Regions from separate parts of the Bacillus sp. NMTD17 genome, predicted to be linked through region 1. Evidence: riboswitches for the same ligand, from Rfam matches in the RefSeq annotation. Region 1 holds a riboswitch; each other region holds the start of a gene.
The links. Region 1 has a riboswitch for S-adenosylmethionine ahead of metK (methionine adenosyltransferase). Riboswitches for the same ligand answer to the same signal wherever they lie in the genome.

Region 2: linked by a shared signal. The riboswitch ahead of C6347_RS08445 (bifunctional homocysteine S-methyltransferase/methylenetetrahydrofolate reductase) and the one ahead of metK (methionine adenosyltransferase) in region 1 are both predicted to bind S-adenosylmethionine.
Region 3: linked by a shared signal. The riboswitch ahead of C6347_RS04070 (methionine ABC transporter ATP-binding protein) and the one ahead of metK (methionine adenosyltransferase) in region 1 are both predicted to bind S-adenosylmethionine.

The regions. Positions count from the first base shown of each region.
Region 1 covers NZ_PVRH01000007.1:71,089-81,454, reverse strand. Annotated here, with positions in the region: gene C6347_RS17955 (carotenoid biosynthesis protein) at 1-152, shown strand, start outside; gene C6347_RS17950 (lysophospholipid acyltransferase family protein) at 121-867, shown strand; gene C6347_RS19530 (glycosyltransferase family 2 protein) at 852-1,553, shown strand; gene C6347_RS19525 (hypothetical protein) at 1,557-1,979, shown strand; gene C6347_RS17940 (phytoene desaturase family protein) at 1,976-3,454, shown strand; gene C6347_RS17935 (alpha/beta hydrolase family protein) at 3,486-4,280, shown strand; gene C6347_RS17930 (DUF2584 domain-containing protein) at 4,320-4,562, shown strand; gene pckA (phosphoenolpyruvate carboxykinase (ATP)) at 4,608-6,194, opposite strand; SAM riboswitch class I at 6,421-6,555, shown strand; gene metK (methionine adenosyltransferase) at 6,751-7,953, shown strand; gene asnB (asparagine synthase (glutamine-hydrolyzing)) at 8,101-9,999, shown strand; gene C6347_RS17910 (gamma carbonic anhydrase) at 10,142-10,366, opposite strand, start outside.
Region 2 covers NZ_PVRH01000002.1:635,518-645,883, forward strand. Annotated here, with positions in the region: gene C6347_RS08410 (BsuPI-related putative proteinase inhibitor) at 53-508, opposite strand; gene C6347_RS08415 (YitT family protein) at 523-1,365, opposite strand; gene C6347_RS08420 (DegV family protein) at 1,506-2,363, shown strand; gene C6347_RS08425 (methyl-accepting chemotaxis protein) at 2,412-4,061, opposite strand; gene C6347_RS08430 (BMP family lipoprotein) at 4,058-5,035, opposite strand; gene C6347_RS08435 (CvfB family protein) at 5,269-6,117, opposite strand; gene C6347_RS08440 (YajQ family cyclic di-GMP-binding protein) at 6,355-6,846, shown strand; SAM riboswitch class I at 6,928-7,046, shown strand; gene C6347_RS08445 (bifunctional homocysteine S-methyltransferase/methylenetetrahydrofolate reductase) at 7,125-8,966, shown strand; gene metH (methionine synthase) at 8,950-10,366, shown strand, end outside.
Region 3 covers NZ_PVRH01000001.1:789,675-800,040, reverse strand. Annotated here, with positions in the region: gene C6347_RS04075 (methionine ABC transporter permease) at 1-428, opposite strand, end outside; gene C6347_RS04070 (methionine ABC transporter ATP-binding protein) at 421-1,446, opposite strand; SAM riboswitch class I at 1,602-1,710, opposite strand; gene C6347_RS04065 (SCP2 sterol-binding domain-containing protein) at 1,813-2,154, opposite strand; gene C6347_RS04060 (thioredoxin family protein) at 2,275-2,577, opposite strand; gene C6347_RS04055 (toprim domain-containing protein) at 2,590-2,934, opposite strand; gene C6347_RS04050 (YusG family protein) at 3,063-3,299, opposite strand; gene gcvH (glycine cleavage system protein GcvH) at 3,345-3,728, opposite strand; gene C6347_RS04040 (arsenate reductase family protein) at 3,795-4,151, opposite strand; gene C6347_RS04035 (acyl-CoA dehydrogenase family protein) at 4,262-6,043, opposite strand; gene C6347_RS04030 (acetyl-CoA C-acetyltransferase) at 6,058-7,233, opposite strand; gene C6347_RS04025 (3-hydroxyacyl-CoA dehydrogenase/enoyl-CoA hydratase family protein) at 7,246-9,633, opposite strand; gene C6347_RS04020 (YuzL family protein) at 9,833-9,970, shown strand; gene C6347_RS04015 (hypothetical protein) at 9,997-10,248, shown strand; gene C6347_RS04010 (spore coat protein) at 10,260-10,366, shown strand, end outside.

The sequences.
Region 1 (10,366 bases):
CGAGCCGTATTTATCAGGCGATGGTGTTCTTTTTTGGTCTTTTGGCATTAAAGGGCGGACTCGATGTCATTTTTTATTTAGCACTGATCATTGTCATTTTGTGTGAAGGAAGGGTTCGATTTGAAAGAAAGCGACAAAAGCCGATCGTTTAGACGTATATTTTTACTTTATCTTGAGCGGTATTTACTCCATAAGCATTTCCGCTGTGTGATGATGAAAGGCTCGGTGGACCCGAAGGAGAAGCTGCCTGTTCTTTATCTCGCCAATCATAGCTCATGGTGGGATGGACTGATCATTTTTCTTTTAACAGAAAAAGCGTCTGAACTTGATCACTACATGATGATGGAAGAGAAGCAGCTGAAGCAATATGCTTTTTTCCGTAAGCTTGGAGCGTTTCCGGTTCATAAAGAGAACCTGAAAAGTGTCAAACAAGCATTGATGACAGCAAGAGAGAACATGCAGGCTGGCGGGGCTGTATGGCTTTTTCCACAGGGGAAAATTATGCATCAGGATATGCGGCCGCTTGAACTGGAAGGAGGGGCTTCTTTTTTAGTGAAGCAATTTGAGCAGGTCGTGGTGAAGCCTGTGACCTTGCAGTATACATTTAATCAATTTCAAAAGCCGACAGTTTCTGTTGTGTTCGGCGAAGATGCCTTAGTATCTGGCGGGGCACTACGAAGCAAGGACGTGACGCGTATGCTTGGAGATCTGCTTGAAACGCAGTTAAACCGACATCAAGCGCAGGTCATCGCTGATCCTAATCTTTCATTAAACGAAGAATTTAAACAGATGACAAGGACAAGTCAGTCAACAAGTGATGCGTTTGATTCTTTTAAAAAGTGGGTGAAAACATGGCGCTCTTCTTAACCGTGATCAGTGTGCTGCTGCTTTGTCAGTTTATGTTCACCATATGGAATATGAAGCAGTTTCCCGTGATAAAGCCCGCTTCTTTTTCGCCAGATGAACCCATTTCGTTATCGATACTGATTCCGGCTAGAAATGAGGAGAAGCGGATAGAAGCCTGTCTTCAGTCGATCGTTGATCAACGTCTTTATCCGAAAGAGCTCATTGTTCTTGATGATCATTCGACAGATCAGACAAGAGCGATTGTGGAGCGCTTTGCAGAAGCGTATCCGTGGATTCGTGTCCAGTCAGGCCAAGCGTTAAAGCAAGGCTGGCTAGGTAAATCATTTGCCTGTTCTCAGCTCGCTGAGGCAGCAGCTTCTGATTGGCTGCTATTTTTAGATGCGGATGTCCGGTTAAAAAGAGGGGCAATTGAAGCAGTGTATCAGCAGGTATGCACGCAAAATACGGGCATGCTGTCAGGCTTCCCAGAACAAAAAACAGGTACATTCTTTGAGCATCTTGTGGTTCCCATGATGATGTTTATCATAGGCTGTCATCTGCCAGTGAAGTGGGTAAGGAATTCAAGGAACCCCGCTTTTGCCGCAGCACATGGAGGCTTTATTGCCATTGAAAAGAATTGCTATCACGACATCGGCGGGCATGAAGCGATTAAGAATTCGCTAGTGGATGATATGGCCTTGGCTTGACGAGTGAAGGAAAAAGGCTTTCCGTTCACACTTGCAAGCATTCATCCATTTGTGTATATGAGAATGTATGAGAGTGGACAAGAGGTTTGGAAAGGCTACCGGAAAAATTTATTCCCAGGTGTCAATCGAAGCATTGCTTTGTTAAGCAGCGTCTTTTGTTTATACACCATGCTTTATTTGGCTCCTGTCATTTGTGTGATGATTGCTTTGCTGCAGCTAGATGTGCTGAGTATATGCATAGCCATTCTTTGCTACGGGCTGGGTGTGTCGATCAAAGCGGCAATTGATATCGAGAACGGGAGAACATCTGCAATGGCCTTTTTATTGCCGGTCAGCATATTAAGTTTGATCGCCATAGGCTTTGCTTCTATGAAAATCGGGCTGAAAAAAGAAGGGTATGAATGGAAAGGGAGAAGGTACGAATGAAAAAAGTGATCATCATTGGAGGCGGGCTTGGCGGATTATCAGCAGCGATCCGCTTACAGTCACGCGGGGTTCAGGTCACCATATTAGAAAAAGAAGCGGCTTTAGGCGGGAAATTGCAGCGCCATCAGGGAGCTGGCTACTCTTTTGATCTAGGACCGAGTACCATTACAATGAAGTCATACTTTGAGGAAGTGTTTGCTTCCTGTCATAGACGGATGGAGGATTATGTCACATTTTATCCGATTTCTCCTCTGACCAAAAACGTTTTTTCAGATGGACATACGGTCGAATTTACGCCCAATTTTGAGCAAATGGAATCTCAAATTGCAGCATTCAGTCCTGAAGATGCGAAGCAATACCGTGCATTTTTACAGGAATCAAAGATGCTTTTTCAAAAGGCTGAGGAGCAGTTTTTAAATCGTTTGTTATTGACGTGGAAGGATAAGGCGGATGTAAAGCTCATGAAAGCACTTCTCTCTGTCAAACCGTTTACAACCGTTCAACGCCTGCTGCGTCAATATTTCCGTCATCCGCATACATTGGCGATGTTTGGACGGTATGCTACATACATCGGCTCTTCTCCCTATGAGGCACCGGCTATTTTTAATATGATGGCGTATTTAGAAGGGGAGAAAGGGATTTATGGAATAAAGGGCGGTACATATCGTTTAGTTGAAGCATTTGAGACTTTGGCAAAGGAATTAGGCGTACAGATTCACCTCAATGAACAAGTCAACAAGATTCATGTGAAGGACCGGCGAATCAAAGGAGTAGAGACGGCTCAGCAGATGTATGAAGCAGATCAAGTCATTGCAGGGGCGGACGCGCTGACTGTTTACCGCCATCTGATTGATGAAAAAGACCGCCCAAGCTTTTTAAATCAAAAGCTGGCTAATATTGAACCGTCATTATCTGGCTTTGTTCTCTTATTAGGTGTACCTAAAGTCTATGAACAGCTGTCCCATCACAATGTGTTTTTCCCAGAGAATTATGAGCAAGAATTCAAAGATATTTTTCAGAAAAAACAACTGCCTCAGGATCCAACGCTTTACATATGTTATTCAGGTCATTCAGAACCAGCTTTAAGCGGAGGACAGGGAAGAAGCAACCTTTTTGTACTGACGAATGCGCCTTATGTGACAAAAGAGCAAGATTGGGGCATGCTAAAGGAGACGTATCGGCAGCATTTGAAAACAAAATTAAAGGAAAAGGGTCTCTTTGATATGGATGAGGTTGCCGAATATGAAGCGGTTCAAACTCCGCTTGATCTGCAGCAGAAAACAGGAGCATATCATGGCGCCATTTATGGCATGTCTTCCAACTCGTTCAAGCAGGCGTTCTTCCGAATCAATAATCAGTCAAAGGACATTGAAGGGCTTTGGTTTGTTGGAGGAACAACTCATCCAGGCGGCGGCACGCCGATGGTGACAAAATCAGGCCAGCTCGTCGCAGAAGCGATCATTTTAAGCACTTGACGTAAGAACAGATGAAAAGGAGAGAAATCAAGTGATTGTGGAAAAAAGAAGGTTTCCGTCCCCCCATCCGCATATTCACTTATTTACAGTGACCTATGAGGCAGATGGGCTTCGGATCAAAGGGCTGCTCGCTGAACCGGCCGGAGAAGGTTTCTATGACGGCTTTTTGTATTTACGAGGCGGCATTAAAAATGTGGGGATGGTGAGACCAGGCCGGATTGTGCAATTTGCAGCGCAGGGCTTTGTCGTATTTGCTCCCTTTTACCGAGGAAATCAGGGAGGCGAAGGGAACGAAGATTTTGCCGGTGAGGACCGGAAAGATGCTTTTGCTGCCTTTCAATTGTTAAAGCACCACAAAAAGGTGAAGCAGGATCGTATTCATATCTTTGGTTTTTCGCGCGGAGGGATTATGGGCATTTGGACCGCTGTTGAAATGAAACAAGAGGCGGCTTCCTTTGTGACATGGGGAGGCGTCAGTGATATGAAGCTCACCTACGAAGAGCGTGTGGATATGAGAAGAATGATGAAGCGTGTGATTGGCGGTCCCCCGCACAAGGTGCCAGAGGCCTATGAGGACAGAACGCCTTTAAATGATGTGGACAAAATTGAAGCGCCTGTTCTCATCATCCACGGAGAAGAGGATCAGAATGTATCGATTGAGCATGCGTATTTATTAGAAGATGCGCTGCGCCAGCACGGAAAGTCAGTGGAGACTTGGTATTTTCACGGATACAACCATTATTTCCCACCGCAGCATAATCGGGAAATTGTCAGAAGGCTGACGACATGGATGCACAGCCGGAAAAGCGGAAATGTGGTAAAATAAGCAGTATAACGAAATTTAGAAAGTAGGGGGATTTTCAATATGGGAATGCCTGTTGAATTTAATACAATGATTGTCACGAAGGGAAAAGAGACAAGAATTGAAGAAAATGTATTTGAGCTCATGAAGGAAGGGTACCGCATTTATCCATTAAATATTCCGCTTGAGGTGCGTAAAACGAAAGACGGAGAAAAAACAGGGACAGCACACGTTGAAAAGCTGGAGCTGACAGACAATGTGACAAAGGTTACTTACCGTCTCGTGTCATTACATTCAACGAACTAACAAAAAAAGCTGAGGGAATGATTCCCCTCAGCTTTTGCCATTTGATTATACGCGTGGTCCGCCTTTGGCTTCAATGTCACTTGCTGCGTGGCTGAATTTTTGGAAGTTCTTTTTAAATTCATTGGCAAGGAAGTGTGCTTTTTCTTGATAAGCCTCTTGGTCATCCCATGTTTTAGAAGGTTGAAGCACTTCATCTGGTACGCCAGGAATATGAAGCGGGATGTGTAATCCAAAGATGTCATCAGTGATCATTTCGGCGTTGTCGAGGTCACCTTCGATCGCTGCCTGCACCATTGCTCTTGTATGCGCTAGGTTCATACGTTTGCCTGTACCATAGCCTCCGCCAGTCCAGCCTGTATTCACAAGGAATACTTTTGCGCCGTGCTCATCAATTTTTTTGCCAAGCATTTCAGCATAGACGTGAGCTGGAAGCGGCAAGAACGGTGAACCGAAGCAAGTAGAGAATGTCGTTTCTGGTGATGTGACACCGCGTTCAGTTCCTGCTAATTTACTTGTGTAACCGCTCAAGAAATGGTACATCGCCTGTTCTTTTGTTAAACGGCTGATTGGAGGTAAAACGCCAAATGCATCAGCTGTTAAGAAGACAATGGCAGAAGGATGTCCTGCGATACTTGGCTTCACGATGTTATCAATCATTTCGATTGGGTAAGCAGCGCGTGTGTTTTCAGTGAAGAATGTGTCATCATAATCCGCTTCACGTGTTTCTTCATCAAGCACAACATTTTCAAGAACTGATCCGAAGCTGATGGCTTTGTAGATTTGCGGTTCTTTTTCTTCGCTTAAGTTCACACATTTCGCATAGCATCCGCCCTCAATATTGAAGACTCCTGAGCCAGACCAGCCGTGTTCATCGTCACCGATCAGCTTGCGGCTTGCACTTGCAGAAAGCGTCGTTTTCCCAGTACCTGAAAGGCCGAAGAATAATGCGACATCGCCTTCTTGACCGACGTTTGCTGAGCAGTGCATGGATAAAATATCTTGCTCAGGAAGCAGGTAATTCATGACAGAGAAAATGGACTTTTTCATCTCTCCTGCATATTCTGTACCACCGATCAGAATGGTGCGTTTTTCAAAAGAAACGATAATAAACGTTTCAGAGTTTGTGCCATCTGTTTCAGGATCTGCTTTAAAGTGCGGTGCAGATAAGATGGTGAACGGTTTTTCGTTTGAAGAAGGTGTGGATCCGTCAGGTCTGATGAACAGCTGCTTTGCAAAGAGATTGTGCCATGCAAATTCGTTTACCACTGTAATTGGCATACGGTATCTTTCATCAGCGCCGGCAAATCCTTCAAAGACGAATAGTTCATCACGTTCTTTTAAGTATGACACAACCTTTGTATATAAACGGTCAAATGCTTCTTTAGAGATCGGCTGGTTGACTTGACCCCAATCAATTTTATGTTCAGAGCTTTCTTCTTTGACGATAAATTTATCTTTAGGCGAACGTCCTGTGTAGGCACCAGTTGTAGCGCGGACAGCTCCTGTTGATGTTAAGACGCCTTCATCACGTGCCAAAATCTTTTCAACAAGTTTCGGAACAGATAAATTTTGGTGCGTATTTTCTAATGAGAACAATGACTGCAAATCTTCTTTTAAATCCACTGAGTTCATAAAAAAACCCTTCCTTTACCGTTGAATTTGTTTGTTTCGATTAGTATAACACATTGATAATAATAGTCTATACTATTTAAATATTTTTGTGTGTGTTTTTTCATTTCTGCTATGAAAATATGCTTTTTGGTGATGCTAAGGGTGAGGTAAAAAAGAGGGGAGATAATTCTGATGAAGCATTGACATGATGCAAGGGTTTGAGATAAGATATCTTATTGAACGGATACTCTTATCCCGAGTTGGTGGAGGGACAGGCCCGATGAAGCCCAGCAACCGGTTTCTTGTGAAAAAGGCATGAATATGCTGAGAAACCAAGGTGCTAACCTGATGCAAGGTACAAGAACACCTTGAGCGATAAGAGTGAAAGGCATGCGATCTCAGACCCTTTCCTCGCAATGAAGGAAATGGTTTTTTTATTTTTGGGATATCATATGAACAAATTGCCAATAACATCTCTAATAGAAACGTTTTCAAATATAAGAGGGAACGAGTTCCGTATCATATTGGAGGCCTCATCTTGGGATGATGTGGTCTTGTACAGGAGGAAATAGCCATTATGAGTCAAAATCGTCGTTTATTTACTTCAGAATCAGTAACAGAAGGACATCCGGATAAAATCTGTGATCAAATTTCAGACAGCATTTTGGATGAAATTTTAAAGAAAGATCCAAATGCACGTGTTGCCTGTGAAACTTCTGTTACAACGGGTCTCGTATTAGTAAGCGGTGAAATTACAACGTCTACTTATGTCGATATTCCAAAGACGGTGCGTGACACGATTAAGGAAATTGGCTACACACGTGCGAAATATGGTTTTGATGCGGAAACATGTGCAGTGCTCACATCCATTGATGAACAGTCTGCTGATATTGCGCAAGGTGTAGACAAAGCGCTTGAAGCACGTGAAGGAACAATGACTGAAGAAGAAATTGATGCGATCGGTGCAGGTGACCAAGGATTGATGTTTGGTTTTGCCAACAACGAAACCGAAGAGCTCATGCCGCTGCCGATTTCACTAGCGCATAAATTATCTCTGCGTTTAACAGAAGTGCGCAAGGATCAAACACTTGCCTATCTTCGTCCAGACGGAAAAACACAAGTAACAGTAGAATATGATGAGCAAAATAAACCTGTTCGTATTGACACAGTGGTTATTTCTACGCAGCATGCACCAGAAGTGACGCTTGAACAAATTCAAAGCGACTTAAAAGAGCATGTCATCCGCCCTGTGGTTCCAAGCGAACTCATTGACGAAGAGACAAAATACTTTATTAACCCAACAGGCCGTTTCGTCATCGGTGGACCTCAAGGAGATGCTGGTTTAACTGGACGTAAAATCATCGTTGATACGTATGGCGGGTACGCTCGTCATGGCGGCGGTGCTTTCTCTGGGAAGGACGCAACAAAGGTTGACCGTTCTGCGGCATACGCCGCTCGTTACGTAGCGAAAAACATCGTAGCTGCCGGTCTTGCAGATTCTTGTGAAGTACAACTTGCTTATGCAATTGGTGTTGCACAGCCTGTATCGATTTCAATTGATACATTCGGAACAGGAAAAGCTTCTGAAGAAAAATTAATTGAAGTGGTTCGTGCGAACTTTGATCTTCGTCCAGCTGGCATTATTAAAATGCTTGACCTGCGTCGTCCGATCTATAAACAAACAGCTGCATACGGACATTTCGGCCGTCATGATTTAGATCTTCCGTGGGAAAAAACGGATAAAGCCGATACGCTTCGTAAAGAAGCATTAGGACAATAACAACATAGAAAACCGCTTATTTTAAGCGGTTTTCCTTTTGATTAAAAAAATTCTACAAAAAGTGAAAAAATGTGAAACAAAATCGGACAAAATACTGTCTAATTATAGGTCTACTTTTAAGAAATAACATAACGTGGAGGCAATAATATGTGTGGGTTTGTTGGTGTATTTAATCACCGTCCATTGTCCGAAACTACTGAGCAGGAAGAGTTAATTAAACAAATGAATCGTCTCATCGTTCACCGTGGTCCCGATGATGAGGGTTACTTTCATGACGAGCATGTAGGATTTGGATTTAGACGTTTAAGTATTATAGATGTTGAGCACGGAAAGCAGCCGCTTTCTTATGAAGATGAAAAGTATTGGATTATTTTCAACGGAGAAATTTATAACTATGTGGAGCTGAAGGAAGAGCTTGTGAAAAAGGGCTATACGTTCAGCACAGATTCTGATACGGAAGTACTGCTTGCCACATACCGTCATTATAAAGAAGAGGCGGCTTCTAAACTTCGCGGCATGTTTGCATTTTTAATTTGGGATAAAGAAGCGCAGCAATTATATGGCGCGAGAGATCCTTTTGGCATCAAACCGCTTTATTTTACACAAATGGATGAGCAAGTGTACTTTGCGTCTGAACGCAAAAGCTTGATGGCTGTGAACGAGAACATCTTATTTGATGAGACTTCATTGCAGCAGTACATGTCGTTCCAGTTCGTTCCTGAGCCAAATACACTTGATCAAAAGGTGCACAAAGTTGAGCCTGGTCATCAGTTTATTTTACGCCCAGGACAGGAGATCGAATTTAAGACATACTGGAAGGTTCAATTCAAGCCTGAACAAACACAAGAAGAGAAATTAATAGAAGAAGTACGCGATGCAATCTATGATTCTGTGAAAGTTCACATGAGAAGTGATGTACCTGTTGGTTCATTCCTATCAGGTGGTATTGATTCTTCCTTCATCGTGTCTGTCGCAAAGGAATTACACCCTGAGCTGAAGACATTCTCTGTTGGCTTCCAGCAGGATGGCTTTAGTGAAGTCGATGTCGCGAAGGAAACAGCTGATAAGCTAGGCTTACAAAACTTCAGTGCCGTCATTTCTCCAGAGGAATATATGAACGAGCTTCCGAAGATTGTCTGGCATTTAGACGATCCTTTAGCTGATCCGGCGGCGATTCCATTGTATTTTGTGGCAAAAGAAGCGAAGAAACAAGTGACGGTTGTTCTTTCAGGTGAGGGAGCGGACGAGCTGTTCGGCGGATATAATATTTACCGTGAGCCTCTTTCTCTTAAACCATTTGAATCTGTACCATCTATGCTGAAAAAGCTTCTTCTTCGTCTGGCGCGATTAATGCCAGAAGGAATGAAAGGGAAGAGCTTTATCGTTCGCGGCTGTACGCCATTAGAGGAACGTTATATCGGTAATGCGAAAATCTTTGAAGAGCCAGTGAAGAAAAATCTCTTAAAACATTATGATCCAAGCATCACGTATCGTGACGTAACGAAGACATACTTCGAGGAAAGCGCAGGCTACAGTGATATTAACAAAATGCAATATGTTGATATTCATACGTGGATGCGCGGAGACATCTTACTGAAAGCAGACAAGATGACGATGGCGAATTCTCTTGAGCTTCGTGTTCCATTCCTTGATAAGGTCGTTTTTGAAGCGGCTTCTAAAATTCCAGAAGAGCTGAAAACAAAAGATGGCACAACGAAATATTTATTGCGTAAAGCAGCAGAGGGCATTGTGCCTGACCATGTGTTAAACCGTAAAAAGCTTGGTTTCCCTGTGCCAATTCGTCATTGGCTGAAAAATGAGATGAATGCTTGGGCGAAAGACATCATCAAAAACAGTCAAACAGATGAATACATTAACAAGCAATATGTGCTTGATTTATTAAATGAGCATTGTGCTGGCAAAGCAGATCATAGCCGTAAGATTTGGACCGTCCTCATCTTTATGATTTGGCACAGCATTTATGTGGAGCGCAGCATTGATCCAGAGCAGTTGAATCATCAACCGAAAGAAGTCATCTTTAGTTAATGAAAAAAGGTTTTCAGCTTTGTGCTGAAAACCTTTTTTGTCATGATAGAAAGCAGTGGAAAAGGGTAAAATAACAAGCGGTTCATAGTTATTGCTTAATATCCTGAAAAAAACATGATAAAGTGAAGATACACGTATGATGTTAACGGGATAAAAGGGAACGATAGTATTGTCCTTTTTCTACATATTCTCTACGGATTCTGTCCATGTCTTGGATATCTTCATCTGTTAACTGACGGACGACCTTGGCTGGACGGCCAAAAGCGAGTGATCCTTTTGGAATAACCTTTCCTTGAGGGACAAGACTACCTGCACCGATAAAGGCACCTTCGCCAATTTCTGCACCATCGAGAATGATGGACCCCAT
Region 2 (10,366 bases), on a different contig from region 1:
AAGCTGTCCACCATTGGACAGCTTTTTCTGATTCTCATGAAGCAGGAAGCACTTATTTTACTTGGAACGTTTTCTTTTCCGTGATTTGCTTCAGCCCTTCTGCTTTTCCTTTAAATGTGACGACCGCTTCATACATTCCCGGCTTGACACCGTTTGACCACGTATCTTGAAAATCATAGGCTTCGCCTTTCTTCAGTACAAAAGATTGGATGGCCTGTGTGAACATACGGTCTTTCGAATAGCGGTATTGTTCATTTCCGTTTTCGTCATACACACTGAGTTCGAATTTCTGGCTTGTGTTAAAAGTAAATTCAATATCTCGATCTGATTCATTTTTCAGCGACATGTTAAATTGAACCGAAGAACCTTTCTGGACGGGGTCTACTGTGAGTACAACCGTTTTTTCTCCCATTTGACCGGATACCTCCTTGTCTGGTTCATCCTTTTTTTGTTGTCCACAAGCGGCTAAAATCAATAAAACGAGAAGAAGCACCAACCCTTTTTTCATTTGCTACCCACCTTTTAATCTCGTCTGAAAAATCCAAGAATATTGGTTGTTTGCACAATATTTGTAAAGGCTTTTGGATCGACTTCTTTAATAATTTGTTCAAGTTCATACAGCTCATACCTTGTAATGACGATCACCATCATTTCTTTTTGCTCGTTGGTAAAAGCTCCTTTTGCAGGTACAGTCGTAATGCCCCTGACCATTTTTCCATAAATGGCTTCTTTGATTTCATCAGCTTTCTTCGTCACAATCATCGCGGTCAGCTTCTCATGTCTTGTATGGATGGCATCAATGACCCTTGTGGTCACATATAATGTGACAAGGGTATATAATGCTTTCTCCCAACCTTGTAATAATCCTGCTGTAAAGATGATGATTCCATTTAAAATGAAGAAATATGTGCCGACTGGTTTATCCTTCCACTTCGCTAAGATCATGGCAAGGATGTCGAGCCCTCCTGTTGATGCCCCGTATTTGAGGGTGATCCCAATCCCGAGTGCAGATATGACGCCGCCAAACACAGCATTTAGTAATATATCCTGTGAAACACTCGTTTCTGGTAAGATGCCGAGGAAAATGGTCGTCAGTGCAACACTGATGATGCTGTATAACGTAAAGGAACGGCCAACTTTCATCCAGCCTAAAATGCCGACTGGAATATTTAAAATAAATAATAGGATCCCTGTTGATATATAAAATGGCGCATATTGATCCATTAAGCTGGATAACAGCTGGGCTACCCCTGTAAACCCGCTCGCGTATACATCAGCTGGGATTAAGAATAAGTTCAGTCCAATCGCATTGAGCAGTGCACCAATGACGACGACAATGAGTTTTTTTGCTTCTCCAATGAACATATTGTCATTCCTCCACTTACCATTCTCTCTATGGTTTTCCCTAAAATTTAGAATTTGAACACGAAAAGATGATTTCTGTGATATAGTTAGGCTAAAAAGATGTAAAATATGGCTGATATTTTTAGAAAGAAGGGATTTTGATGACTGTTCATATCATAGCAGACAGTGCTGCTGATCTGCCTCTTTCTTATTATGATGAACATAACATGACGCTCATTCCGCTGCGTGTGTTACTTGGCGAGCAGGAATTTGAAGATTTGATCACCATTGAACCAAAACAAGTATTTGATGCGATGAGACAAGGTGCCAGCCCAAAAACGTCACAAGCTTCACCAAACCGAATCAAAGAAGCCTTTGTTTCTGTCGCACAAACCCATACATCTGCAATCTATGTTGCCTTTTCATCAGAGCTTTCCGGTACATACCAAACAGCTGTGATGATGGCAAACGAAGTGAAGGAAGAATACCCTGATTTTGATTTGCGAATCATTGATTCTAAATGTGCTTCACTCGGCTATGGGCTTGCTGTCAAACACGCTCAATCACTTGCCATTGACGGAAATACAATACAAGAAATTGAAACGTCTGTAAAGCATTTTTGCGAATCTTTACAACATATTTTTACTGTAGACGATTTATCGTATTTAGCAAGAGGCGGAAGAATCAGTAAAGCGTCCGCATTTGTTGGCGGTTTATTAAGCATTAAGCCCATTTTACACGTCGAGGATGGAAAGCTCATACCACTTGAGAAAATCCGCGGACGTAAAAAGCTGTTGAAACGCATTATTGAACTGATGAAAGAACGTGGAATGGATTGGCCAAATCAAACTGTGGGCATTAGTCATGGTGATGATCCTGCACTTGCAGAAGACATGAGACAATTGATTGAAGCCGAATTTCATCCAAAAGAAATTGATATTCAGATTGTCGGCGCGGCTGTTGGGTCCCATTCAGGCCCAGGCACGCTTGCCATCTTCTTTACAGGCAAACCCTCATAAAAAGCACCCTTCCCTGACACATCACGGGAAGGGTGCTTTTCTTATGACTTATGAAAGTTTAAACCGATGGACGGTTTCATTTAACCTTGCCGTCATACTCATCAGTTCTTCTACCTGTTTGTTCATTTGATGGAATGATTGCAGCTGTTCATTGGCAGAGGCAGAAATTTCTTCGCTGCCAGCTGCTGTTTCTTCTACAACCGCACTAATATTTTCAATCGAGTTCAGCACTTGTCCGCCAAGCTCTGTTGATTGAACAATTTGGTCATTTAAGACAGCCATTTCTTGTTTAATGTGCTGCGCTTTTGTTTCTATATCTTCAAAGGAGTGTGAGGTTTTGTCCATCGCATCCTGCTGTTGAAGTGAAAGCTTGACTCCTTCTTTGACAGTTTGACTAATGGATTGAATGCCTCTTTCAATATGACTGACCATATCAAAGATTTGTCTTGTAGCGTTAGATGATTCATCGGCAAGCTTACGAATTTCATCTGCAACAACAGCAAAGCCTTTTCCAGCTTCACCTGCTCTTGCCGCTTCAATCGCCGCATTTAGCGAAAGTAAGTTTGTCTGATCCGCAATGTCAGAAACAGTTTTGGCCATGGCCGAGATGCCGCTGGCGTATTGCGTGAATTCTCCTGCTGACTGCTCGATTTGCCTTGTGGCATGTGTATTTTTTTCAATCGCAGTTTTTGTTTCTGTTAACGTGTGCTTTCCACTTTCCACTGCTTCTATGGCATCCTCAGTACTTTGGATGACTGTTTGTGAACGTTCGGAATTTTTACGTCCATGCTGATCCATCTTTTCAATCAAACTGACGCCATGCTGGAGATCCTCTGAAATGGCTTGTGACCCATTTGCCATTTCGTCTGTCGAGACAGATACTTGATTTGCAGATTCCATCAGCTTTTTGTTTTCATCATCTAACTGGATCGAGAATGTCTCTACTTGACTTGAGACATTGCTGATTTCTTTAATCAGACTAATCAGCTGATCTGTCATTTGATTAAAGGATTCATTCAAGCCGCCGATTTCATCCTTGCGCTGAATGTCCATCCGTTCGACAGCAAGGTTGCCTTCTGCGATCTGCTTCGCTCGGTAGGATAGTGATTTGATAGGGGTCACGATGGATCTTGTTAACCCAATATTTAAAAAGACAGCAATGACAATTAGTGTGAGGGCTGCAACGAGTGCACTGGTGATGATCCATTGCACGTTATCAGATGTATTCTCTAGATTTTGTTTATACGCTTCTTCTGCTCTTTTATTCATTGTATGGACGTCGTTTAAAACACCATCAATTCTTGCAGCGACCCGTCTTGCATCTGATGCATTTTTTTCACCAATGGCACCATTCGCTTCCTTGGTCCACGTATCATATTTTGTATTTAACCTTGTTAGTGCATCTTTGTTGATATTACCTGCATGTTTGTTTAACGTTTGCAGCTGTTTTTTTGCTGTAGAAATATCGGTTTGAACTACTTCTAGCTGTTCATCAGAAAGTGTCATGGAGTAATTGGTCATGGCTTGTTCAACACTTTCAAAGCTTGCTTTTGTTTTTTGAACGTTTAATAAGGTTTGAACTTCTGTTTCATTTGATGATTGGATCTTTGTCATACTGACAATGATAAAGGCAATGACGCCAACTGCTAAAAGAAGTGAGACGAGTGAGTTGAGTAAAATTTTGATGCGTAAGCTCATGATGCGTCCCCCTCTTCTTTCAGAAGTTTCTGCTTCAGCTCATTTACTTTTTTGGTCAATGTCTCAGCGTTCTTCAGCACCCGAATTCTTGCCATATCGATTCCGTCATTGCTTAAGTCGTAGACAACATGCCCACTTTTGATCTGATTGTTCTTGACGAGCTGTTCGCTGAATTGATAGACCACTTCATCGACTTTTTTTACCATGGACGAAATTACCGCTTTTTCAGCGGTGTAGTACTGATCACTATCTACACCAATGGCATATTTGCCCTGCGCTTGCGCTTCTTTTAATACACCGACACCTGTATAGCCAGCTGCGGCATATAAAACGTCAGCTTTCTTTTTGATCATGCCTTTAGCTATTTTACTGCCTTTGCCCGCATCACTAAACGTATTAGCATAGGTGGATAAGATCTTGATGTTCGGATTCACTGATTTGGCGCCTTTTTGAAACCCTTTTTCAAAACGATGGATCAAATCCGCATCGACACCGCCAACAAATCCAATGACATCACTTTTCGTTGTCATGGCAGCAAGTGCGCCCGCTAAATAGCTGCCTTGCTCTTCTTTAAACGTCACGGAGGTCACATTTTTCAGCTCAGATACGGCATCGATGAGAAGGAACTGCTTCTTCGGATATTTCTTTGCGACTTTTTCTAAATCTTCTTGCATACTGAAGCCTACTCCGATGACGAGGTCATTGCCATCTTTTACGAGCTCGGTCAGTCCTTTTTCATATGTATCGGTTTCTGCAATTTCTCTATAATCAAATTCAACCCCTAGGTCATCACGTGCTTTTTCTAATCCTTTAAATGATGAATCATTAAATGATTGATCACCAAGACCATCATCTGTGAGCATAACGCCAATATGCTTCGCATTTGATGCCGGTGGTTTCCCTTGCTGATTGCTGCATGCGGCGAGCACCATAAGCAGGGCTGCCACCAGAAGCAATGAAATTTTCACTTTCATCCACACACACACTCCTTTTATCATCCTTACTCCTTTCTTATCGGATTTGAGAGGCGTTGTTTCAATGATTAAGTGAAGGTTTTTCAGCTTTTTTTCATGACTTTTTTCACTGAAAAAACCCATTATTTATAACAAATATAAAAAAAGGGATAAAATCATGATGATTTTATCCCTTTTTCTTCTTTTCAGTGAGATATGAAAACCCTTGAAGTCAGGGTTTGTTTTCACGCTGCTCATTTTTTCTCGTATGTCCAGCCCTCTTTTTGGTAGATTAAGTCATTTTTCATCATATGACCTAATGCTCGTTTAAAGGCTGCCTTGCTCATTTGGAATCGTTCGCGGATGTCTTCTGGATCACTTTTGTCCCCATAAGGCATGGCACCATTTCTCGTTCTCATATAGGTTAAGATTTCTTCTGCATCGACAGATAACGCTTCCTGTTTTCTAGGAAGCAGAGAAACGTTCACGGTTCCATCCTCTTTCACGGCAATGACGCGTCCTGTCACGGTCGATCCTAATCTTGGTTCTTCCTTTCGCTCCGTGCGGTGGATAAACCCTCGCACGCCTGTATCTGTCAGCATAAAAGAGCCTGTCGCAATTAAGCGATAAATGGTTCCAGTGATTTCTTTGTTCATTAAGGTTTCAGGTGCCTCAGTAAACAATTCACTGATCACATCTTCAGTGGCTGGCTTTGCGAACATTCTGCCGTAGCTTGTGACTTTCAGCATACAGTAGAGTTTGTCTCCTTTTTTTGGCCATGCTTCCTCAAAAGGCGGGAGGTGTTCTGTTGCAACAAGTGCATCCTTTGACAGCCCGACATCGACAAATGCGCCCATGTCTTCTACCACGTCTACGACTTCTACCCAGCCATATGTATGCGCATTGATTGTAGGTATTTTCATCGTGGCAGCCAGTCTTTCTTCATGATCTACATATAAGTAGACCTCTACTTCATCTCGGTCACCAATATCCTCTGTCATCTCACTGCGGTGCAAGAGGACCGAATCTTCACCATCTGTCAAAAAGTAGCCGTATTCCATCTCGTTCTCTATTTGCAAGGTCAGTTGCTCACCTGGTCTCATGTTCTCTTCCTTCCTATCTGCCCATAAAAGAGCGTTCGTTCATCTTTTGATTCACTTTATTCTACTATACTTCTCCTCACATGAACATCTCTAGTTCTGTTAGCTAAAGTGGACAAACTGGACACGATTTATACCGCTGCCGGCTGAACTCTTTGACTCGTCTCTTCGATAAAGTTTCTTCTTCTCCTATTTGCATGATAAAATAGACGCAATATCTATACATGGAGGTCATGTGTTATGGCAAAAGAAAGCTCATTTGACATTGTATCGAAGGTTGAACTGCCAGAGGTGCAAAACGCTGTTCAAGCAGCGCTGAAAGAAATTAAAAACCGTTATGATTTTAAAGGAAGTAAAAGTGATATTTCTCTTGAAAAAGAAGAGCTCGTTCTCATCTCTGATGATGACTTTAAGCTGGAGCAGCTAAAAGATGTGCTTGTGACAAAGCTGATCAAACGAGATGTTCCTACCAAAAACATCGACTACGGAAAAACCGAGCATGCCCTTGGCGGAACAGTACGCCAGCGCGCGAAGCTGATCAGCGGGATTGATCAAGACAACGCCAAAAAGATCAATGCACTCATTAAGCAATCCGGCATCAAAGTGAAGTCACAGTTTCAAGATGACCAAGTGCGTGTAACAGGGAAAAATAAAGATGATTTACAAGAGGTTATTTCTCTTATGCGCAAGGCAGATTTACCGATTGACGTTCAATTTATAAATTTTCGATAAATTTCAAATTTTCCATTGATTATTTCCGATTTTTTCGATACAGTTGATGGAAGTTCAATTCATTGACATGTTCATATCACTTTCTTATCAAGAGAGGCAGAGGGACTGGCCCTGTGAAGCCTCAGCAACCGGTGTAGTAGAAATATATTTTCTATGACCAAGGTGCTAAATCCAGCAAGCAACTGCTTGGAAGATAAGGAGAAGAATTACGATACAGCCAAAAAGTCTTCTTCTTATCAGAAGGCTTTTTTTGTTACATAGAAATAAGGAGGAAACCAATGGGCCTATTACAAGACTTACAAAACCGCGTACTGATTGCTGACGGTGCAATGGGAACACTTTTATACTCTTACGGCATTGACCGCTGCTTTGAAGAATTAAATTTATCGAAAGAAGAGGAAGTAAAGCGCGTGCATGAGGCATATGTGCAGGCTGGTGCTGACATCATCCAAACAAATACGTACGGTGCGAATTATATTAAACTATCCCGCTACGGCTTAGAGGAAGAAACGAAGCGCATCAATACAAAGGCCGTACAAATCGCAAAAGCAGCCGCAGGCTCCGCTTATGTACTCGGAACGATCGGCGGCATTCGAACATTTAACAAAAATGCCTACTCTATTGAAGAAATTAAACGAAGCTTTAGAGAGCAGTTGTACATTCTATTAAATGAACAGCCTGACGGATTATTGCTAGAAACGTACTATGACATGGAAGAAGCGAAGACCGTTCTCCAAATTGCACGCAAAGAAACGACTCTCCCGATTGTCATGAACGTCTCCATGCATGAACAAGGTGTTTTGCAGGATGGAACCCCGCTCAAGGATGGTTTATCTGAATTGTCCTCTCTTGGCGCAGATGTCGTCGGCATCAACTGCAGGCTAGGCCCTTATCATATGATTCAGGCACTCGAAGGCGTACCGATTTTAGAAAATTCCCATTTATCAGTCTATCCTAACAGCAGTCTTCCCTCTCTTGAAGAAGGCAGACTCGTCTATGATACAGATAACGATTATTTTCGAAAAAGTGCACTTGAATTTAGAAATCAAGGCGCACGTATTATCGGTGGCTGCTGCGGAACAACGCCTCAGCATATTCACGCAATGGCTGAAGCGGTCAAGGATTTAGCGCCGATCACTGAAAAAGAAGTGAAAGTATTAAAAGAAGAAATCATTTCGATTCAAGATCAGCGGACTGAACCAGGTCTTGATGAGCTGGCTGCGGAAAAACGGACGATTATTGTAGAACTTGATCCGCCGAAGAAGCTGAACTTCGAAAAATTTCTCGTCGCGGCAAATGAGTTAAAGAATGCAGGCATTGATGCCTTGACATTAGCTGATAATTCTCTTGCGACCCCGCGCATTAGCAATGTGGCTTGCGGCGCATTATTGAAACAGCAGCTTGATATGCGTTCACTTGTCCATATTACGTGCCGTGATCGTAATTTGATTGGGCTTCAATCCCATTTGATGGGTCTCGACACCCTTGGTTTAACTGATATTTTAGCCATTACAGGCGATCCTTCTAAGATTGGAGATTTCCCAGGTGCAACGTCGGTTTATGATTTAACCTCCTTTGATTTGATCCGGCTGATCAAGCAGTTTAACGAAGGTCTTTCTTTCTCAGGGAAGCCGCTTGGTAAAAAGACCAATTTTTCAGTAGCTGGCGCGTTTAACCCGAATGTTCGTCACATTGATAAAGCGGTCAAACGTCTTGAGAAAAAAATCGAATACGGCGCTGATTATTTTATTTCACAGCCTGTTTATTCTGAGGAACAGCTTGTGAAAATTCATGAGGAGAGCCGTCATTTGGATAAACCGATTTATATTGGCATTATGCCGTTAACAAGCAGCCGAAATGCAGAGTTTATTCATCATGAAATTCCAGGCATCAAATTATCTGATTCCATTCGTGACATTATGGCCAAGGCTGGCGAGGATAAGGAAAAGCAGCGAGCAGAAGGCTTAGCGATTGCCCGCTCTTTATTAGATACAGCCTGTGAATTGTTTAATGGCATTTATTTAATTACCCCTTTCCTTCGATCAGATTTAACAGCAGAACTGACCACCTACATTCATCAGAAAGAAAAGGAGTCAAACATCCATGTCAACTATCACTGAACAGCTAAAGAAACGCATCCTCGTCCTTGATGGTGCAATGGGGACCATGATTCAAAATGCCAATCTCACAGCAGAAGACTTTGGCGGAGAAGAGTATGAGGGCTGTAACGAGTATTTGAATGTAACAGCCCCTCACATCATCCGCGCGATTCATAGGGAATACCTTGAAGCAAGTGCCGATCTCATTGAAACAAATACATTCGGGGCTACAAAGCTCGTCCTTGATGAATACGGGCTTGGCCACCTTGCCTATGAACTCAATGTACGGGCTGCCCAGCTGGCAAAGGACGAAGCTGACCGTTACTCCACGCCGGAGCAGCCTCGATTTGTTGTAGGCGCAATGGGACCCACAACAAAAACATTATCTGTGACAGGCGGCACAACCTTCGATGAACTCGTCGCAAACTACAAAGAGCAGGCCCGCGCCCTGATTGATGGCAAATGTGATGCCCTTCTTTTAGAAACAAGCCAAGACATGCTGAATGTAAAAGCTGGATTCAAAGGCATTCAGGAAGCCTTTCAGCAGGCAGGCATTCAATTACCACTCATGGTATCAGGTACAATTGAACCAATGGGAACCACCCTTGCTGGTCAGGATATTGAAGCCTTTTATATCTCTCTTGAACATATGAAACCAATTAGTGTCGGCCTTAACTGTGCGACTGGTCCTGAATTTATGACAGACCATATCCGCACGCTCTCCTCCATCGCCAAGTCAGCGGTTAGCTGCTATCCAAATGCTGGTCTTCCAGATGAAGAAGGTCAATATCACGAATCCCCTGTTTCTCTTGCTAAAAAAATCGCCGCTTTTGCGAAGGAAGGCTGGTTAAATATTGTTGGCGGCTGCTGCGGAACAACACCTGCACATATTCAAGCTTTGTCAGATGAAGTACGCACGATTCAGCCGCGTCACATCGCGCATGAATCGTCTCAGCATACCGTATCAGGAATTGAGCCCCTTATGTATGAGGAATCAATGCGTCCTCTTTTTGTAGGAGAACGGACCAATGTTATTGGTTCACGCAAGTTCAAACGACTCGTTGCGGAACAAAAATTTGAAGAAGCGTCAGAAATTGCTCGCGCACAGGTAAAAAACGGCGCTCACGTGATTGATGTGTGTCTCGCTGATCCAGACCGTGACGAGGCAGCTGACATGGAAGGTTTTTTACAAGAGGCCATGAAAAAAGTCAAAGCCCCTTTTGTCATTGATTCAACAGATAAACACGTGATTGAAAAGGCGCTCACGTATTCCCAAGGGAAAGCCATCATCAATTCCATTAACCTTGAGGATGGCGAAGAACGGTTTGAAGAAATTCTCCCTCTTGTGAAGCTGTACGGCGGTGCACTTGTTGTCGGCACGATCGATGAAACAGGGATGGCCGTAACAGCAGAACGAAAGC
Region 3 (10,366 bases), on a different contig from region 1:
AATACTTTGAAAATGATGGTCGACGTTTTCGCTCCCATTGACCGTGCTGCTTCAATGACTCCTTTGTCTACCTCACGCAGTGCAATTTCGACAAGACGTGCATAGAATGGAGCTGACCCAATGACAAGGGCAGGGAGTGCTGCATTTGGACCTAGAATTGTATGCATTAAGAATTTCGTGAACCCTAATAAAAGAATAATTAAGATGATAAAAGGAATCGATCTGAAAATGTTGACGACTGCACCGATGACAGCATTGATCGGTTTATTTTCCCAAAGACCGCCTTTTCCTGTAAGGAAGAGCAGGAGTCCTAGGATAATCCCGATTGCAAAAGCAAATGCCAATGAAATGAGTGTCATGTACACCGTTTCACCCGTTGCATTCCAAATCACATCTAGGTCAACGTTCGGAAACCATTTCTCAAACATGTGTCATCACCTCAATTTCAACCTGTTTACTTTGGATATAGGCGATGGCTTTTTCAACCTCGGTCTCTTCTCCATTAATATGGATAAAGAGTGTTCCAAACGCGCCTTCCTGCGTTTGAGAAATCTTTCCTTGAAGGATGTTTACATCGACCTTGAAGGATCGAATGATTTCAGTGATGAGCGGTTGCTCGGCAGAATCGCCAATAAAGGACAACCGTACGACCTGACCTTCTTTTACTCGCTCTAAGACGTGTTCGATTGTTTCTTTCGCTTCCTCTGGTTCAGCAAGCTGCTGTACAAATCGCTTCGTCATCTCTTCCTTCGGCTGTCTGAAGACGCGTAATACTTCGCCTTCTTCGACAATGCGTCCATTTTCCATGACCGCGACGCGATGACAAATTTTGCGAATGACGTGCATTTCGTGTGTGATGAGCACAATTGTCAGCCCTAAACGTTTATTGATATCCGCTAAAAGATCAAGGATAGAATCCGTTGTTTGCGGATCAAGCGCTGATGTTGCTTCGTCACAAAGAAGAACCTTTGGATCATTTGCTAATGCTCTCGCAATCCCCACACGCTGCTTTTGTCCGCCGCTAAGCTGAGACGGATACGCATTTTCTTTTCCTTCTAAACCGACTAATTTAATCAGTTCATTCGCACGCTCTCTCCGTTTCGATGTAGGTACACCTGCGATCTCAAGCGGGAACATAATATTTTGTCTCACTGTTCTTGACCAAAGTAGGTTAAAGTGCTGGAAAATCATGCTGATTTCTTGTCTTGCTTTCCGAAGTTTCGCATTCGATACTTCATTGATCCGGTTGCCTGCCACTTCAACAATTCCTTCTGTTGGCAGCTCCAGACCGTTTAATAGGCGAATAAGCGAGCTTTTTCCGGCACCGCTATACCCGATAATTCCGAATATTTCACCTTTATCAATATCTAAGTTGACGTCTTTTACTGCGTCAACATTTCCACTTTTTGAGTAGTACGTTTTTGATACATTCTGTAAATGGATCACAGTCTGCTCACCTGCTTTCTTGCTGAATCTATAGGTTGCCATCACATACGTTCATTTATTCTTCGTGCTGTCATGACTCTAGCCTGTTGCCAGATCAGTAAAAAAGACCTAACTGCAACGCAAGCAGAAAGGCCTTTTATTTCAAATACGCCTTTCTCTCATCTTTCAAAGCGTTGCGACTTTGAGTGAATTGGCACCAATTTCAGCTATGCTGACGGTTGCCGGGTTTCATAGGGCACGTCCCTCCACCTCTCTTAATAAGAGAAAATATGTTGTTTTATGTGATGTTCATGTTTTTACTAACGTAGAATATCATGCCACCCGAGATATGTCAACGCTGTAAATCGCTAATTTCCAAGTAAACGACTAAGTTATCATTTTTCGAAAAAAACCGTTCGTCAGCCAAAGTACCGCCTCTAGTCTTAGGAGCGCACGGAATGACCCTTTTACTTTCACTTGTCCCCTGCTAATTAACTGCTGTAAGGACATATCTCCATCTAATAATTGAAGTATTTCTTTTCTCTCACCATAAAAGATGAGATCCGATAACTCAATTGCAGGTAGTTTCTTCACTTCACCACGCTCATCCACAATCAATGTACAAGAGTCAGTTTCCGCCTCAAATGTAATCTTCAAGGATGATGATGAGAGCAGCGGTTTTAGCAATAATCGCTGCCCTGTGTTTCCATGGGTTTTCACTTTTTCCACATGTATAACCTCCCTGTCATTTGGTTATACATAACATTTCTCTACAAACATTCGCTTGTCCTTTATAAATAACTCGACAAATTTTCAGATGAATTGCTTGAAATATGACAAAAAACCGCTTTATTTAGCGGTTTCAATCATTTCATGAAGATATGGTACGGAGTGAAAGGCATAGCCTTTTTGCACCAGCTCACCTTTTTTAAACAGTAGAAAGCAAGGAACGCTTTCGATCTCAAAAGCCTTCGCAAAGCCTGGTGAGTAGTTTAAGTTATTTTCATAAAAAGGTACATCCGGCTGCATGGTGTCTACGACAGCCAGCATTTTCTTTGCCAGCTGACATGTTCCGCAAAACGGTGTATATAAGTATAAAAGAAATAAATCGTCCTTTATCTCCTTGAATTCGTGTTCTTCAATCTCTTTCATATACGTCCACCCTCATAAATATTTCGAATGAACATCAATGTTTGCAGCTAATAGGATAGATGCAATGTGGGCTGACGGTGAAGCGGCCACTTCGCGGTACGTTCTGTCGACAAAAAGATGAAATGCTTCAGGGAATTCTTTTCGAAATTGCTTCCGCAGTTTGTCGCCTGCATCGTCACTGTCTGCTAATATGTAAACGTCTTTCCCCAATAATTCGTCTACGAGCTGATCCAGCTTCGATGTACTGATCGTGCCATTGGTGCAAATGATGGTAACAGGTTCACTTATGACTTCTTTTAGCTTTTGTTTGTCTGTTTTACCTTCTACAATGATGACCTTTTCTACCTCTACATTCATCACGATCACCCGGCCCTTTTGACGTTGTTCACTTCTCCCTTAGATTACAATTTTTCATTCAGGTTGTAAAGATTGGGCGCTTGCACTAAAAAGACTGCAGCTTATGCTCACTGCAGCCTCATCTGTGATTAGCACCAGCCATTTTCATCATCACAGTCTACATATTTTTCTGTTCCGTGGGTCAATGTATCCGTCAGACGATAAAAACGATTTTGCTCATAGGAATAACCTGATTTTAACTCATATTGGTTTTCACTAATCATCGTGCCAATCTCTTCATTTTGATGATACAGCACCATGCCGCTTTCTTTGAATCGTCCAGTGACATGATCTGTTATATCCACATGTTCTTTTTGAAAAGACAAATTGGACACCCCCCCATAAAGGTAGAGTGTCCAATTTCACGTGAATTAGTCTTCTTTTGTCATTTCTTCATATTGCTCAGCAGTCATCAAGTTCTCAATTTCAGATGTATCAGCTGGCTCTACCACGATCATCCATGCTTTTTCGTATGGAGAGTCGTTGACGAATTCAGGGCTGTCATCCAGCTCATCGTTCACTTCGACGATTGTACCGTTGATCGGTGCGTAAAGCTCAGAAACTGTTTTCACTGATTCTACACTTCCGAAAGGCTCGTCCGCTGTAATTTTGTCTCCTACTTCAGGAAGCTCAACGAACACGATATCGCCTAGCTCAGATTGAGCAAAATGCGTAATACCGATACGCACCTTATCTCCTTCTACTTTGACCCATTCATGTTCTTCTGAATAACGTAAATCTTTTGGTGTGCTCATTCAATACCCCTCCAGTCTTTTCTTTCAATCTATATTGAAGATACCACAATCTGAATGAAAGTTACATCATTTCCAGACGCTTTTAAATGTATCTTCATTAAATCCAACTGTGACTCGTTTACCGTCTGTTGTAATCGGGCGCTTGATCAGCATTCCGTTAGATGCGAGTAATTCTAGCTGCTCGCCTTCTGACATTGCAGGAAGTTGATCTTTCAGCTGTAGCTCTCGGTATTTCTGTCCGCTTGTATTAAAGAACTTCTTCAGCTCTAAGCCACTTTTTTCGTAAAGCGCTTTTAATGTTTCTTTATCAGGCGTCTCTTCGACGATATGTATGCTGTTGATATCTTTATTGTGTTCTTCCAGCCATTTTTTTGCTTTTCGGCATGTACCGCAAGATGGGTATTCATAAAAATCTAAAGCCACTATTTTCACCTCCTGCAAGTAGTGAGAACATTTTATCACAAAATATTTTAAAAACCTAAATGTATGCTTACAAAAAGGTGCGGAGTGATACCCGCACCTTTTCAGCCGTCTTATACGATATATTTCTCTGCTTCAAAGATTCGTTTCGCCACTTCGCGCTTTTTGGCGATGACATTGATCGGGGTGAATCTTGTCAGTTTGCGAAGAGCTGACAGACTCATGCGGAGTGCATCTCCTTCTTCCATCGCGATCAAGGATTCTTTTGCATGAGCTTCAATTTTTAAGAAGGCTTCCTGCGTGAAAATTTGTGTGTAAGCAAGCTTTTGAGTATTCTTATCTAGCCCTGATGCAGCGATTGCCTTTTCAGTACGCAGAATCGCCGATTCAGCAGCAAAAATTTCATTGACGATATCCGCTATGTTCACAAGAATCTCTTGCTCTTTGTCTAATGCTTTTCCATACTTCATCGCCGCCATTCCAGATACCATTAAGGCGATCTTTTTCGCATGGGCGAGCAAGTATTTTTCTTGATCGAGCGGCTGATCACCTGGCTCTTCCGGCATCATCATCATGAGCTCTTCCTGTAAGGTTTGCGCCTTTTGAAGCAGCGGAAGCTCTCCCTTCATCGCTTTCTTCAAGAATGTGCCTGGTACAAGCAGACGGTTGATTTCGTTAGTCCCTTCAAAAATACGGTTAATCCGCGAGTCACGATAGGCTCTTTCGACCTCGTATTCTTGCATGAATCCATATCCGCCGTGAATCTGCACGCCCTCATCCGCTATATAGTCTAAAGTTTCAGAGCCAAGTACTTTACAAAGAGAGCATTCAATCGCATATTCTGCAATGGACTGGGCAATTTGTTTGCCATCCTTTTGCTCTTCTTCACTTAATAGACCCATGCGCTGTTCAAATAATCCGACTGTGCGGTAAACAGCACTTTCCATCGCATAGAGCTTTGCCGACATGTTGGCTACTTTTTCACCAATTAAGCTAAATCGAGAAATTGGCGTTTGGAATTGCTTACGTTGGTTTGCATATTCTGCCGATAATTGAATGACACGTTTTGACGCACCAACTGTTCCGACAGCCAGCTTGTAGCGTCCGATATTCAAAATGTTAAAGGCAATGACATGACCTCTGCCAGCCTCACCTAGTAAATTCTCCTTCGGCACTTGAGCATCTTCGAGAATTAACGTTCTTGTCGATGAACCTTTAATGCCCATCTTTTTCTCTTCAGGTCCCGTTTTGACACCTGGAAAATCCTTTTCTACGATAAAAGCAGAGAAGTGTTCACCATCAATTTTCGCATATACGACAAAGACGTCGGCAAATGCGGAGTTTGTGATCCACTGTTTTCCCCCATTCAGCACATAATGAGTTCCGGCTTCATTTAAGACCGCAGTTGTCTTTGCTCCAAGGGCGTCAGAGCCTGATCCTGGCTCAGTGAGGGCGTACGCTGCAATTGTTTCTCCAGAAGCGAGTCCAGGAAGATATGTTTCCTTTTGCGCTTGATTTCCAAACAGCACGATTGGCAGAGACCCAATGCCGACATGGGCGCCATAGGAAAGCGAGAAGCTCCCTGCTCTGGAAAATTTCTCGGTAATAATGGCTGAACTGATTTTATCTAATCCGAGCCCGCCGAATTCTTCAGGCACGTCAGCTCCTAGCAGCCCAAGCTCTCCAGCCTTTTTGAGAAGCCTGACAGAATGCTCAAATTCATGGTTTTCAATTTGATCTATATATGGAACAACGTCTTGTAAAATATAATCCTCTGTTGTCTTTCCAATCATTTGATGCTCATCAGAGAAATCCTCTGGTGTAAAGATATGCTCATAATTCGTCTCATCAATTAAGAAGCTTCCACCCTTTTTTACCTCTTCCATTGCTTTCATTCTGTTTTCCCCCTTTAGATCAATTCAAAAATTCCTGCTGCTCCCATGCCCCCGCCGATACACATTGTGACGATGCCAAATTGCTCGTTTCGCCGCTTCATTTCATGAATGAGTGACAGTGTCAGTTTTGTTCCTGTACAGCCGAGCGGATGTCCTAGCGCGATTGCCCCGCCATTGACATTCACTTTCTCTTCATCAATCCCTAAATGACGAATAACTTGAATGGCCTGAGAGGCAAACGCTTCGTTTAATTCAAACAGCCCGATATCCTTCAGCTCAAGTCCAGCGATTTTCAGCGCACGCGGAATGGCTTCAATTGGACCGATTCCCATCACCTCAGGCGGTACACCGCCAACAGCAAACGCCCGAAACTTGGCGAGCGGCTGAAGGGAAAGTGAGGATGCTTTCTCACGATCCATCATCATCACACACGCAGCACCGTCACTTGTTTGTGAAGAGTTTCCTGCGGTCACCGTGCCTTTTGTCGAGAAAGCCGGACGCAAAGTAGAAAGAATCTCTTCCGTTGTCCCTGCTCTCACGCCTTCATCCTGTGAAAAGGTGAATGAATGCTCTTCTAATTGATATTGCTCTCCTACCCGCCGCTCTGTTACATCAACGGATACGATTTCATCTGAAAATTTCCCTTCCTGCAATGCTTTGGCTGCCTTTTGATGACTTCTTACCGCAAAGGCGTCCTGATCTTGACGTGTGACCTGATATTTTTGCGCCACTTGCTCTGCCGTGTGGCCCATGCTCATATAATATTCAGGCGCTTGCTCTGCCAATTGAGCATTCGGACGAATGGAATGACCCATCATCGGCACCTGTGTCATCGATTCGACTCCTCCGGCTAAGATCGTTTCTGCCTGGCCGAGCATAATCCGTTCACCCGCATAAGCGATTGACTGAAGACCAGATGAGCAGTAGCGGTTGATGGTGATGGCAGGTACTGTATACGGAAGCCCTGCTAACGCCCCAATATTCCGAGCCACATTTAACCCCTGCTCTGCTTCTGGTGTTGCACACCCGATGATCAAATCATCTATCTGTCCGTCGTAATTACCGGCACGCTTTAATGTTTCTTTTACACACAATGCGCCCATATCATCAGGCCGAACATGTTTTAACGATCCTTTTTTCGCCTTCCCTACTGGTGTTCTCGCGCCAGCGACAATGACTGCTTCTCTCATTTTGACTCCCCCTTAGTTACGTAAAGGTTTTCCTTTGACGAGCATGTGCTGCATGCGTGCTTGTGATTTCACTTCTCCTACAAGACTTAAAAACGCTTCCCTTTCAAGCTCTAATAAGTATTGCTCCTCTACCTCTGTTCCAAATGGCAGTTTTCCGCCGGAAATGACATGAGCTAATTTTTTGACAATGGTCATGTCATGCTCTGAAATGTATCCAGACAGTCTCATATTTTCAGCAGCCAATATCATTGCTGCATAGCCTGTTTCTCCCATGACGGGCACCTTCTGCTTGAGCGGTGCACGATAACCCGCTTCATCAAGAGAGAGCACCAGTTGTTTCGCATCATAGATCAGGTGGTCCCCGTTCATACTGATTCGGTCACTCACGCGGAGCATGTTCATATCCCGCGCTTCCTCAGCCGAAGTAGATACTTTAGCCATTGCTATCGTTTCAAATGTTTTCAGCGTGGCATCTTGTATAGCGGTCTGTGTCGGCTTAGCTGACCCTTGCAGATGGCGAAGGTATAATTCTTTGTTTCCACCACCGCCCGGAATCAGTCCAACTCCAGCCTCGACAAGACCCATGTATGATTCGCTAGACGCTTGAATAGCTGCTGCCGGCAGACAAACCTCTGTTCCGCCTCCGAGTGTCATGCCAAACGGTGCAGCAACGACTGGACGGTCGCTATATTTCACCTTCATCATTGCCTGCTGGAAGCGGCGGATCACAAAGTCAATTTCAAAGAAATTATCGTCCTGAGCTTCCATTAAAATCAGAGCAAGATTGGCACCAACACAGAAGTTCTTCCCTTGGTTTCCGATGACAAGCCCTCTATAATTCTGTTCCACCTCATCGACAGCGCGATTGATCATGTCAATGACATCTAGTCCAATGGCATTGCTTTTGGAGTGAAATTCGAGCAAGGCGACATCATCACCGATATCAATTAAGCTCGCACCAGAATTTTTAAAAATCACGCCCTGCTTCTTTTTCAATCTCGCTAAGGAAATATTCTTTTCGTTTCCTTTTTCCTGTTCATAAGTCCCATTATGATAAAACGCACGCTCTCCATCAGCATTCTCTTGATAGAATGTATCGTGTCCTTCTGCCAGCATGTCTTGCACCCACTGCGGGATGGTGTGACCTTCTGCTTCCATGCGCTCGGCTGCTTTTTTCACACCGATTGCATCCCACAGCTCAAATGGACCGTGCTGCCAGCCAAATCCCCATTTCATTGCGTTATCGATCGACTGAATATCATCCGCAATTTCGCCTTTTAACTGAGCTGAATAAAGGAGCACAGGTGCCGTCATGTTCCAAAGCAATTGTCCTGCACGGCCATCTTGATAAATAAGCGCTTTCAATTTCGCTTTCGTCCCTTTTTGCTGCTTCGCCATCTCAATGCCTGGATCTTTAAGCTTCGTTCGTTCTCCATACGTGAGCGTCACAGGATCAAGTTCTAAAATGGCCTTTCCATTTTTTTGATAAAATCCTTGCCCTGCCTTGCTGCCAATCCATCCTTTTTCAAGCATTGTTTCAATAAACTCAGGCAGCTGGAAAATATCTTTTTCCTTTCCTTCTACTTGGTCATATACGTTGCGAGCTACATGGGAAAACGTGTCGAGCCCTACGACATCAAGTGTACGGAAGGTCGCACTTTTCGGTCTTCCAATGAGGGGTCCTGTGACCGAATCCACCTCTCCAATGGTGTATTTGTTTTCAAGCATTTCACGCACTGTCACAAGGAGTCCATAAGTACCAATACGATTGGCAATAAAGTTCGGCGTATCTTTCGCTTCAACGACGCCTTTACCAAGTACATCCTCGCCAAACGTTTTCATAAATTGGAGTACTTCTGGATCTGTTTCTTGAATAGGAATGATTTCTAAAAGCTTTAAATAACGGGCTGGGTTAAAAAAGTGTGTGCCTAAAAAGTGGCGTTTAAAATCATCTGATCGGCCTTCTGCCATTTTTTCAACCGAAATACCGGATGTGTTACTTGATACGATGCTGCCTTCTTTGCGGTGTTCGTCGATGAGAGAGAATACGTGTTGTTTGATGCTGAGTTTTTCAGTGACGACTTCAATGATCCAGTCAGCATCATGTAATAAGGAAAGGTGATCTGTGAGATTTCCCGGTGTGATGTATGATAGGTTTTTTGCTGATGTAAGAGGTGCTGGCTTTTGCTTTAACAATTTTTTCATCGCTTCTTGACTTAATCTATTCCGAACACTAGGGTGATCAAGCGTTCTCTTTTTCGCCGTTTCTTCCTTTGTCAGTTCGTTTGGCACAATATCTAGCAATGTTACTGGTATCCCGATATTGGCTAGATGCGCAGCAATGCCTGAGCCCATGACACCTGAACCAATGACAGCCGCCTTGCGAATATGTTTGCCCATAAATATCCCCCTAAACATTTTGAATGAACAGTCATTCATTTTTTGTCCAAAAAAAAGCAATGCCTCTTTCTTTATCTTAAAAGATTTTCCGAAACAGTTCAAGAGCGGATTTCAAAAATTTACACATTCTGATGTGCCTTACTTTGCGGCGTATGAATTAAAGATGAGAGGGCATTGTAAGAATGGAGGTGATGTCCACATGTCTCGTTTGAAGAAAAACCCATCGAAAGCAGGCGTAAGTGCTGCAAGTGTAAAAGGAAACGCAGGTCCATCACAGGAAGCAGACCTAGGCGGTAAAAAGACCAGTCAAAATCAGCAATATAAAAAGAATCAGTAAGGAAACAAAATCGTAAGGAGGAACACATCTTGAACAATCAGCAAATGAATATGCCCCCGCAAGTCATTTCAGTGAAAGATTCCTTGTACTTAGAGGATATGCTGAATTGGAACTTGATCGCTATGAAAAAGGCTCACTTTATGGCCGAGCACTGCCAAGACCAGACGTTGAAACAAGAATTAAATCAAGTGGGCCAAATGCATCATCAGCATTACACACAAATTCTTCAGCATTTAGGCAGCTCAGGGCAAGGCCAGTCTACTGGCTTTATGCAATAGGAGGAAAAAACATGGAACAACAAAACCAACAAAAAATCGGGAATCCACAAACTCCGGTTCCCACGACAACAAACATGAATGATCGTGATTTTGTCACAGACCTTTTGTCGACTGAAAA